Regions from separate parts of the Hydrogenophaga sp. L310 genome, predicted to be linked through region 2. Evidence: riboswitches for the same ligand, from Rfam matches in the RefSeq annotation. Region 2 holds a riboswitch; the other holds the start of a gene.
The links. Region 2 has a riboswitch for S-adenosylhomocysteine ahead of ahcY (adenosylhomocysteinase). Riboswitches for the same ligand answer to the same signal wherever they lie in the genome.
Positions count from the first base shown of each region.

Region 1: another riboswitch for S-adenosylhomocysteine. It lies ahead of metH (methionine synthase); the one in region 2 lies ahead of ahcY (adenosylhomocysteinase).

Region 1 is NZ_JBVPZA010000008.1:62,936-67,472, forward strand. Features, by position in the region: gene AC0GNO_RS14440 (hypothetical protein) at 1-315, opposite strand, end outside; partial or broken gene AC0GNO_RS14445 (DUF7577 domain-containing protein) at 328-504, opposite strand; gene metH (methionine synthase) at 641-3,337, opposite strand; S-adenosyl-L-homocysteine riboswitch at 3,398-3,517, opposite strand; gene AC0GNO_RS14455 (sigma-54-dependent Fis family transcriptional regulator) at 3,582-4,537, shown strand, end outside.
Region 2 is NZ_JBVPZA010000003.1:54,483-59,019, forward strand. Features, by position in the region: gene AC0GNO_RS06910 (MFS transporter) at 1-112, opposite strand, end outside; gene AC0GNO_RS06915 (HAD-IIB family hydrolase) at 174-983, opposite strand; S-adenosyl-L-homocysteine riboswitch at 1,038-1,125, shown strand; gene ahcY (adenosylhomocysteinase) at 1,194-2,630, shown strand; gene AC0GNO_RS06925 (TlyA family RNA methyltransferase) at 2,637-3,404, shown strand; gene metF (methylenetetrahydrofolate reductase [NAD(P)H]) at 3,443-4,273, shown strand; gene AC0GNO_RS06935 (septal ring lytic transglycosylase RlpA family protein) at 4,311-4,537, shown strand, end outside.

The DNA.
Region 1 (4,537 bases), on a different contig from region 2:
CTCGGCCTCCGAGAGGTGCGCCGCGTCGCCGGGCGCCGGTAAGGTGTCGGCGAGGTCCACCGTGACGAACCCTCCGGGGGCTGCCTGGGTCTGCGCCGGGGCCAGCGCCGCAGGTCCTTTCGCTGGCGCCGGTGCGGTGGCCTCGGGCGTGGCGGCCCGCGATGCCGACCCGCTGGTGTGGCTCAGCTTCCACCAGGTGCCGACGCCCGCGAGCACCAGCACCAGCCCCCAGAGCACCACCTTCCGTTTCGCGGCACCCGCGGCCGGCAACGCCGGCATCGAACGGTGCGACGCAGAAGCGGGCAAGAGGGGCACACCGCAAGCCTGACAAAACCGGGCGGTGGCCGGGTTGTTCGTCTGACAGGCCGGGCAGACGGGCTTCGATGGCAGGGGGCGCGTGTGAGCCGCATGGGGCACGGCAACCGGTGCCAGGGGCGCAGTGCATCCCCGGCAAAACCTTGCCCTGTCCCGGTTCTCCGCACCGCACGCCTGACACACCACCATGGTTCATCCACCCGCTGAAGCTCAGGGCGCTTTCTAGCACGGCGTGCGACAGGTGCACAACCGCCGGCGTGCCAGCGGGTGAATCACTGGCGCGGGCGGTTGGTCGGCGCCCGGAACGGACGTCCGGTCGGGGTGCTCAGAGGTTGGTGCCGAGCCAGCGCTTGAGCTCACCCTCGGCCACGCCGCTGCGCTGCGCCAGGTCCTGCACCTGGTCATCGCCCAGCTTGCCGACGTTGAAGTAGGTGCTGTCGGGGTGGCTCAGGTAGAAGCCGCTGACGCTGGCGGCGGGCGTCATGGCGAGGCTTTCGGTCAGGGCCATGCCGATCTCGTCGGCCTGCAGCAGCGCGAACATCGCGCGCTTGACCGAGTGGTCCGGGCAGGCCGGGTAGCCGGGCGCGGGGCGGATGCCCTGGTACTTCTCCTTGATCAGGTCTTCGCTACCGAGCGCTTCATCGGCCGCGTAGCCCCAGAGGTCGGTGCGCACGCGGTGGTGCAGGCACTCGGCGAAGGACTCGGCCAGGCGGTCGGCCAGCGCCTTGAACAGGATGGCGTTGTAGTCGTCGTGCGCATCGAGGAACTGCTGCTCTTTCTTCTCGGCGCCCAGGCCGGCGGTGACGGCGAACAGGCCCACGTAGTCGTCGGCCACGCCCTTGGGCGCCACGAAGTCGGCCAGGCAGCGGCTCGGGCGCATGACGCCGTCCACGTCCTGCTTCTCGGTCTGCTGGCGCAGGCCGTGCCAGGTGAGCGCGACCTGGCTGCGGGTTTCGTCGGTGTAGAGCTGGATGTCGTCGTCGTTCACCGTGTTGGCCGGGTAGAGGCCGATCACGCCGTTGGCGCTGAGCCAGCGGCCTTCGATGATCTTCTTCAGCATGGCCTGCGCGTCGGCAAACACCTTGCGCGCCTGCTCGCCCACCACTTCATCTTGCAGGATGGCGGGGTACGGGCCGGCCAAATCCCAGGTCTGGAAGAACGGCGCCCAGTCGATGTATTTCGCGATCTCGGCGAGGTCGAAGTTCTTGAACTGGCGCTTGCCGATGAACTTGGGTTGGGTGGGTTTGAAGCTGGCCCAGTCGATCGGTGTCTTGTTGGCGCGCGCCTTGTCCAGCGGCCACAGCGTGACCTGCTTCTTGTTGGCGTGTTGTGTGCGCACCTTGTTGTAGTCGGCGTTGAGCTCGGCGATGTAGGTCGCAGCCTGGTCGCTCAGCAGGCCCTGCGCCACGCTCACGCTGCGCGACGCGTCCGGCACGTACACCACAGGGCCGCTGTAGTGCGGCGCGATCTTCACGGCGGTGTGCACGCGGCTGCAGGTGGCGCCGCCGATCAGCAGCGGGATCTGCTTCTCGCGGAAGTGCGCGTCCTTCTCCATCTCGCTGGCCACGTACTGCATCTCTTCGAGGCTGGGCGTGATCAGGCCCGAGAGGCCCACGATGTCCGCGCCCTCTTCCCTGGCCTTGGCCAGGATCTCGTGGCAGGGCACCATCACGCCCATGTTCACGACCTCGAAGTTGTTGCACTGGAGCACGACGGTGACGATGTTCTTGCCGATGTCGTGCACGTCGCCCTTGACGGTGGCGATGACGATCTTGCCCTTGGTCTTCACGTCCTGGCCGGCGGCGGCCTGGGCCAGCTTTTCGGCTTCGATGTAGGGCAGCAGGTGGGCCACGGCCTGCTTCATCACGCGCGCGCTTTTCACCACCTGCGGCAGGAACATCTTGCCCTGGCCGAACAGGTCGCCGACCACGTTCATGCCGTCCATCAGCGGGCCTTCGATCACGTTCAGCGGGCGGCCGCCGTCGCGCTCGATCTCGCGCCACATTTCCTCGGTGTCTTCGCTGATGAACTCGTTCATGCCGCGCACCAGCGCGTGGCTCAGGCGCTCGCGGATCGGCAGCGCGCGCCACTCGTTCTTCTTGCTGTCGTCCTTGGCCGCACCCTTGGCGTTTTCGGCCACTTCAACGAGCCGCTCGCCGGCGTCGGGCCGGCGGTTCAAGACCACGTCTTCCACCCGCTCGCGCAGTTCGGGCTCCAGCTCGTCGTACACGCCCACCATGCCGGCGTTGACGATGCCCATGTCCATGCCGGCTTTGATGGCGTGGTACAGGAACACGGTGTGGATGGCCTCGCGCACCGGGTCGTTGCCGCGGAAGCTGAACGACACGTTGGACACGCCGCCGCTCACCTTGGCACCCGGCAGGTGTTGCTTGATCCAGCGCGTGGCGTTGATGAAATCGACCGCGTAGTTGTTGTGCTCTTCGATGCCGGTGGCAATCGCAAAAATGTTGGGGTCGAAGATGATGTCTTCGGGCGGAAAGCCGACCTCGTCCACCAGGATGCGGTAGGCGCGCTCGCAGATCTCGATCTTGCGTTGATAGGTATCGGCCTGGCCCTTTTCGTCGAAGGCCATCACCACCGCGGCGGCGCCGTAGCGCTTGACCAGCCCGGCCTGGCGCTTGAACTCGTCCACGCCCTCTTTCATGCTGATCGAGTTGACGACGCCCTTGCCCTGCACGCAGCGCAGACCGGCCTCGATCACCTCCCACTTCGAGCTGTCCACCATCACCGGCACGCGCGCGATGTCGGGCTCGCCAGCGATCAGGTTCAGGAACTTCACCATCGCGGCCTTGCTGTCGAGCATGGCCTCGTCCATGTTGATGTCGATCACCTGCGCGCCGTTTTCCACCTGCTGGCGCGCCACGGCCAGCGCCTGCTCGTACTCGCCGTTCAGGATCATGCGGGCGAAGGCCTTGGAGCCGGTGACGTTGGTGCGCTCGCCCACGTTGACGAACAGGCTGCCTTCGCCGATGCGCAGCGGCTCCAGGCCGGACAGCAGCATGGGGGGAACGGGTACGGAAGAAATCACGTCGGACATGGGGCTCACCAGAAAGGGTTCTGAAACTGGTGAGCGCCGTTGGGGCCGGTCTGGCCGGCAGGGCGATGAAAGCCCGGACTCTCAAGCCTGACACCGGCCCCGACACAAGCGCGTCGGGGTGGCGCTGCAGCGCTCCTTGAGAGGCCATGATTTTAGCCGCCAACCGCCAGCGCACGCATCTGGTGCGATGTTTGCTAGCTCCCCGGGCATGCCCCCCCACCGCACCGACCCCGACACCCCCGCCACCGACTGGCACGCCCAGGAGCTGCTGCTCATGCGCGAGGTGATGAAGCTGGTGGGCCGCAGCCTGGCGCCGGCTTTCGTGCTGCGCGAGATGCTGCACCTCATGAGCGAGCTGCTGGGCCTGAACCGGGGCCGCATGGTGCTGGCCGACGAACCGGTGCCGGGGCAGGAGCGCACGGCCTCCGTCCGCCACGCCTACGGCCTCACCGCCCTTGAGGCGGCGCGCGGCGTGTTCCGCTGGGGCGAAGGCATCACCGGGCGGGTGCTGGCCAGCGGGTTGCCGGCCATCGTGCAGGATGTGGACGCCGAGCCGCTGTTCCTCTTTCGCACCGTCACTCGCACCGAGATGCCGCCGCAGACCGTGGCCTTCATCGCGCTGCCGATCGAGGTGAACGGCGCCACCGTCGGCGTGCTGGCCTGCCACCGCATCCGCAGCCGCCAGCGCCACCTGAACGACGACCTGGCGCTGCTGCGCATCCTGGCCACGCTGGCCGGCCAGCTGCTGCAGCTGGAGCAGCTGGTGGCCGAAGAGCGGCGCCAACTGGCCGCGCGCAACGAAGCGCTGGAGCACGCGCTCGACGTGGGCAGCGCGCGCTACGGACTGATCGGCCGCTCGCCCGCGCTGCTGCAGGCGCTGGGCGAGCTGGAGCGCGTCTCGCAGTCGCAGGCCACGGTGCTGCTGCTGGGCGAATCGGGCACCGGCAAGGAGCTGTTTGCCCGCGCGGTGCACCTGGCCAGCGGCCGGCGCGACCAGCCTTTCATCAAGGTCAACTGTTCGGCCATTCCGGACACGCTGTTTGAATCGGAACTGTTCGGCTACGAGCGCGGTGCCTTCACCGGCGCGAGCACGGCGCGCGCGGGCTGGTTCGAGCAGGCCAACAGCGGCACCATCTTCCTGGACGAGATCGGCGAACTGCCACT
Region 2 (4,537 bases):
GCTCAAAGAAGGTGGAGCCAAAGATGGCCACCAGGCCGAGGCGGGCCTGCGAGGGGGGTGATGCGGGCAGGGCCAGGCCGCCGTGGCCGGGCGGCAGCGGGTGTCCGCTCATCGGGCAGGCTCCGCCCTTCGGGCTGCGCTGCGAGTCCCTTTCGGAACGGCCGGACGGGGGCTCATGCGGTCCTTCCCTCGCGGCCATCCAGCAGGGCCTGCACCACCTCGGCAAAGCCGGCACCACGCTCGCTCCGGGTCACATAGCGCGGGCGGTGGTCGAGCCGGTCCCAGAACCGCGCCACGTTGGCCACGCCCACGCTGTGCGGGAAGTGGCCGAACATGACCGCGTCGTTGGTCGAGTCGCCGACGTAGACCCAGTGCTCGGGCTCGGCGTCCAGATTCCGGCCGAGCTGTTCGCGCACCACCCAGCGCGCGCCCGCCAGTTTGTCGTGTTCGCCGATCCAGCCATTGACGTGGATGGAACTCACCGTGGCATGCAGGCCGCCCGCCTGCATCAGGCGCACCACCTGCGCGATGGTCGCACCGTCCAGCTGCGCGAACTCGCTGTGGTCGATGGCGATGTCGGTCTCGCGCCCGGGGCTGTCCTGCGACAGGCGGGTCTGCGGCAGCTCGCTCAGGATGCGCTGCGCCACCGCCTGCAGGCGTTCGAAGTTGGTTTGCCGTGTTGCGGTGTCCTGCAGGTAGGTCTTGTGCAGCGTGCCGCCCGGGTCGCGTGACAGCGCGACAGCGCCGTTTTCCGCCACGATGGCGTTCACCGGCCAGTCCAGCGCAAAGGCTTCGCTCCAGCCCGCGGGCCTGCCGGTGATGGCGAACACCGGCAGGCCCGCTGCGCGCAGGGCTTGCAGGGCGGCCAGCGCGTCCGGCGTGATCGCCCCCCCGGTGGTGAGGGTGTCGTCGATGTCGGTGAGCACACCGTGGATGTGGCTGCGCGCGGCCGCCGGCCAGTCGGAAAGGGTGAGATGAGGCATAAAGGCTGAAGAGTTTCGCAGATGCGCAAAAAGCCCGTCTGCGGTAGAATCATGTGATCCGAGGAGCGTTGCAGCGCACCCCTGACCACCGGTCAGCGCGGGGCGTGAGGCTCGGAAATCCATGCAACGACGCTCATCCACTGAACGTGCGATGGGCTTTTTTTTGCCCCCGCGTCCAGTGGTTATTGCCAACCTCATCTGGAGCGAACCATGAACGCACGCATTCCCAACGCCGTCAACGCCGACTGCGTCATCACCGACATCGGCCTGGCCGACTGGGGCCGCAAGGAAATCCGCATCGCCGAAACCGAGATGCCCGGCCTGATGGCCATCCGCGAAGAGTTCGCACCCAAGCAGGCGCTCAAGGGCGCGCGCATCACCGGCTCGCTGCACATGACCATCCAGACGGCCGTGCTGATCGAGACCCTGCAAGCGCTGGGCGCCGAAGTGCGCTGGGCGTCGTGCAACATCTTCTCCACGCAGGACCACGCCGCCGCCGCGATCGCCGCCGCCGGCACGCCGGTGTTCGCCGTCAAGGGCGAGACCCTGACCGACTACTGGGACTACACCCACCGCATCTTCGACTTCGGCCCCAAGGGCAGCGAAGGCGAAGGCCCGAACATGATCCTGGACGACGGCGGCGACGCCACGCTGCTGATGCACCTGGGCAAGCAGGCCGAGAAGGACCAGAGCGTGCTGGCCAACCCGGGCAGCGAAGAAGAACGCGTCCTGTTCGCCGCCATCAAGGCCAAGCTGGCCGAAGACAGCACCTGGTACAGCCGCAAGAGCGCCCAGATCATCGGTGTGACCGAAGAAACCACCACGGGTGTGCACCGCCTGAAGGAAATGTCGGTCAAGGGCAGTCTGATGTTCCGCGCCATCAACGTGAACGACTCGGTGACCAAGAGCAAGTTCGACAACCTCTACGGCTGCCGCGAATCGCTGGTGGACGGCATCAAGCGCGCCACCGACGTGATGATCGCCGGCAAGGTCGCCTGCGTGGCCGGTTACGGCGACGTGGGCAAGGGCTCGGCCCAGGCCCTGCGCGCCCTGAGCGCCCAGGTGTGGGTGACCGAGATCGACCCCATCAACGCCCTGCAGGCTGCGATGGAAGGCTACAAGGTCGTGACCATGGAGTACGCCGCCGACAAGGCCGACATCTTCGTGACCACCACCGGCAACCGCGACGTGATCACCTTCGACCATATGGCCGCCATGAAGGACCAGGCCATCGTCTGCAACATCGGCCACTTCGACAACGAGATCCAGGTCGCCCAGCTGGAAGAGAAGTGCCAGTGGGAAGAGATCAAGCCCCAGGTGGACCACGTGATCTTCCCGGACGGCAAGAAGATCATCCTGCTGGCCAAGGGCCGCCTGGTGAACCTGGGCTGCGGCACCGGCCACCCGAGCTTCGTGATGTCGTCTTCGTTTGCCAACCAGACGATTGCGCAGATCGAGCTGTTCACGCACAGCGACTTCTACGAAAACGGCAAGGTCTACGTGCTGCCCAAGCACCTGGACGAGAAGGTCGCCCGTCTGCACCTGAAGAAGGTCGGCGCGATGCTGAGCGAGCTGAGCGACGAGCAGGCGGCGTACATCGGTGTGCCGAAGCAAGGTCCGTACAAGCCGGACTCTTACCGCTATTGATCGCCGATGCGCGCTGACCAGTTGCTCGTCGAGCGAGGGTTGGCCGCTTCGCGCTCGCAGGCCCAGCGGCTGATCGCTGCCGGGGTGCGCTGGCGGGTGCCCGGTGGCGACTGGAAGGCCGTGAGCAAAAACGGTGACGAACTGCGCGAGACGGTGGAGCTGGAGCTGCTGGACACGGCGGAGTCGCGCTTCGTGTCGCGCGGCGGGCTCAAGCTGGACGGCGCGCTCCTGCACTGCGGCATCAATGCGACGGGGTTGCGTTGTCTGGACGTGGGGCAGAGCAGCGGTGGTTTCACCGACTGCCTGCTGCAGCGCGGTGCCGCCCAGGTGGTGGGCCTGGACGTGGGGCAGGGTCAGTTGCACCCGAAGCTGCGCAGCGATGCGCGGGTGGTCTGCATCGAAAAGTGCAACGCGCGCGAACTCACGGCCGAGCAGTTGGTGGCGTCTGGTGGTGCACAGGCGGCAGCGCCCTTCGACCTGATCGTGGGCGACCTGTCGTTCATCTCGCAGACGCTGGTCTGGCCGGCCATCGTGCCGCTGCTCAAACCACAAGGCAGCCTGCTGATGCTGGTCAAGCCGCAGTTCGAACTGCAACCGGGCCAGATCGGCAAGGGTGGCCTGGTGAAGGACGCGGCGAGCTATGTGCTGGTGCGCGAGCGCATCGCGCTGGCCTGCGTGGACAACGGCCTGACGCTGTTGGACTATTTTGAAAGTGCCATCACCGGCGGTGACGGCAACCGCGAATTTTTCGTCTGGGCGAAGCGGGCGGCCTGAAGCCGTCCCGTGGACCCGACGCTCGACAAGGAATCACCATGGCGTTGCCAGTGAGTTTTGAATTCTTCCCGCCCAAGACGCCCGAAGGCGCCGAGAAACTGCGCGCCGTGCGCCAGCAGCTGTATGGGCAGAAGCCCGAATTCTGCTCGGTCACCTACGGCGCCGGCGGCTCCACGCAGCAGGGCACCTTCGACACCGTGGGCGCCATCCTGGCCGAGGGGGTGGCCGCCGCCTCGCACTTCTCCTGCATCGGTGCCACCCAGGCCAGCGTGCGCGAGCAGCTGGTTACGCTCAAGGCCATGGGTGTCAAGCGCCTGGTGGCGCTGCGCGGTGATCTGCCCAGCGGTTATGGCATCGGCGGCGAGTTCCACTATGCGAGCGACCTCGTGGCGTTCATCCGCGCCGAGACCGGGCGCGACTTTCACATCGAGGTGGCTGCCTACCCCGAAGTGCACCCGCAGGCGAAGTCGCCCGAGTCCGACCTGCAGGCCTTCGTCACCAAGGTGCGCGCCGGCGCCGACTCGGCCATCACGCAATACTTCTACAACAGCGACGCCTACTTCCGCTTCGTGGACGAGGCGCACAAGCTCGGGGTCGACGTGCCGGTGGTGCCGGGCATCATGCCGATCACCAGCTCCACCCAGCTGATGCGCTTCTCCGACGCCTGCGGCGCCGAGATCCCGCGCTGGATCCGTCTGCGCCTGCAGGCTTACGGCGACGACACCGCTTCCATCAAGGCCTTTGGCCTGGACGTGGTCACCGACCTGTGTGACCAGCTGCGCAACGCCGGTGTGCCCGCACTGCACTTCTACACCATGAACCAGAGCGTGGCGACGCTGGAGATCGTGAAGCGTCTTGAGCTGGGTTAAGGTCGGGGGCTGGCCCGGAATGCAGAGAGGAAACACCATGCCCCACACCTGGAAACACCCCGCAGTTCGCCGGCATCTGGCGCCTGTCCTGCTGGCCGCGCTGCTGACCGCTTGCGCCGTGCCTGCGCCCGTGCAGCGGGATGCTCCAGTTGGTCAGCAGGCGGATACCGCATTCAGCGCCGAACCCGCGCAAGCTGTGGGTCGGGCGGGAATCCCACTGACGCCCTCGGCGGCACTTGAAATGCCCCCGCCTGGCGTCAGTGA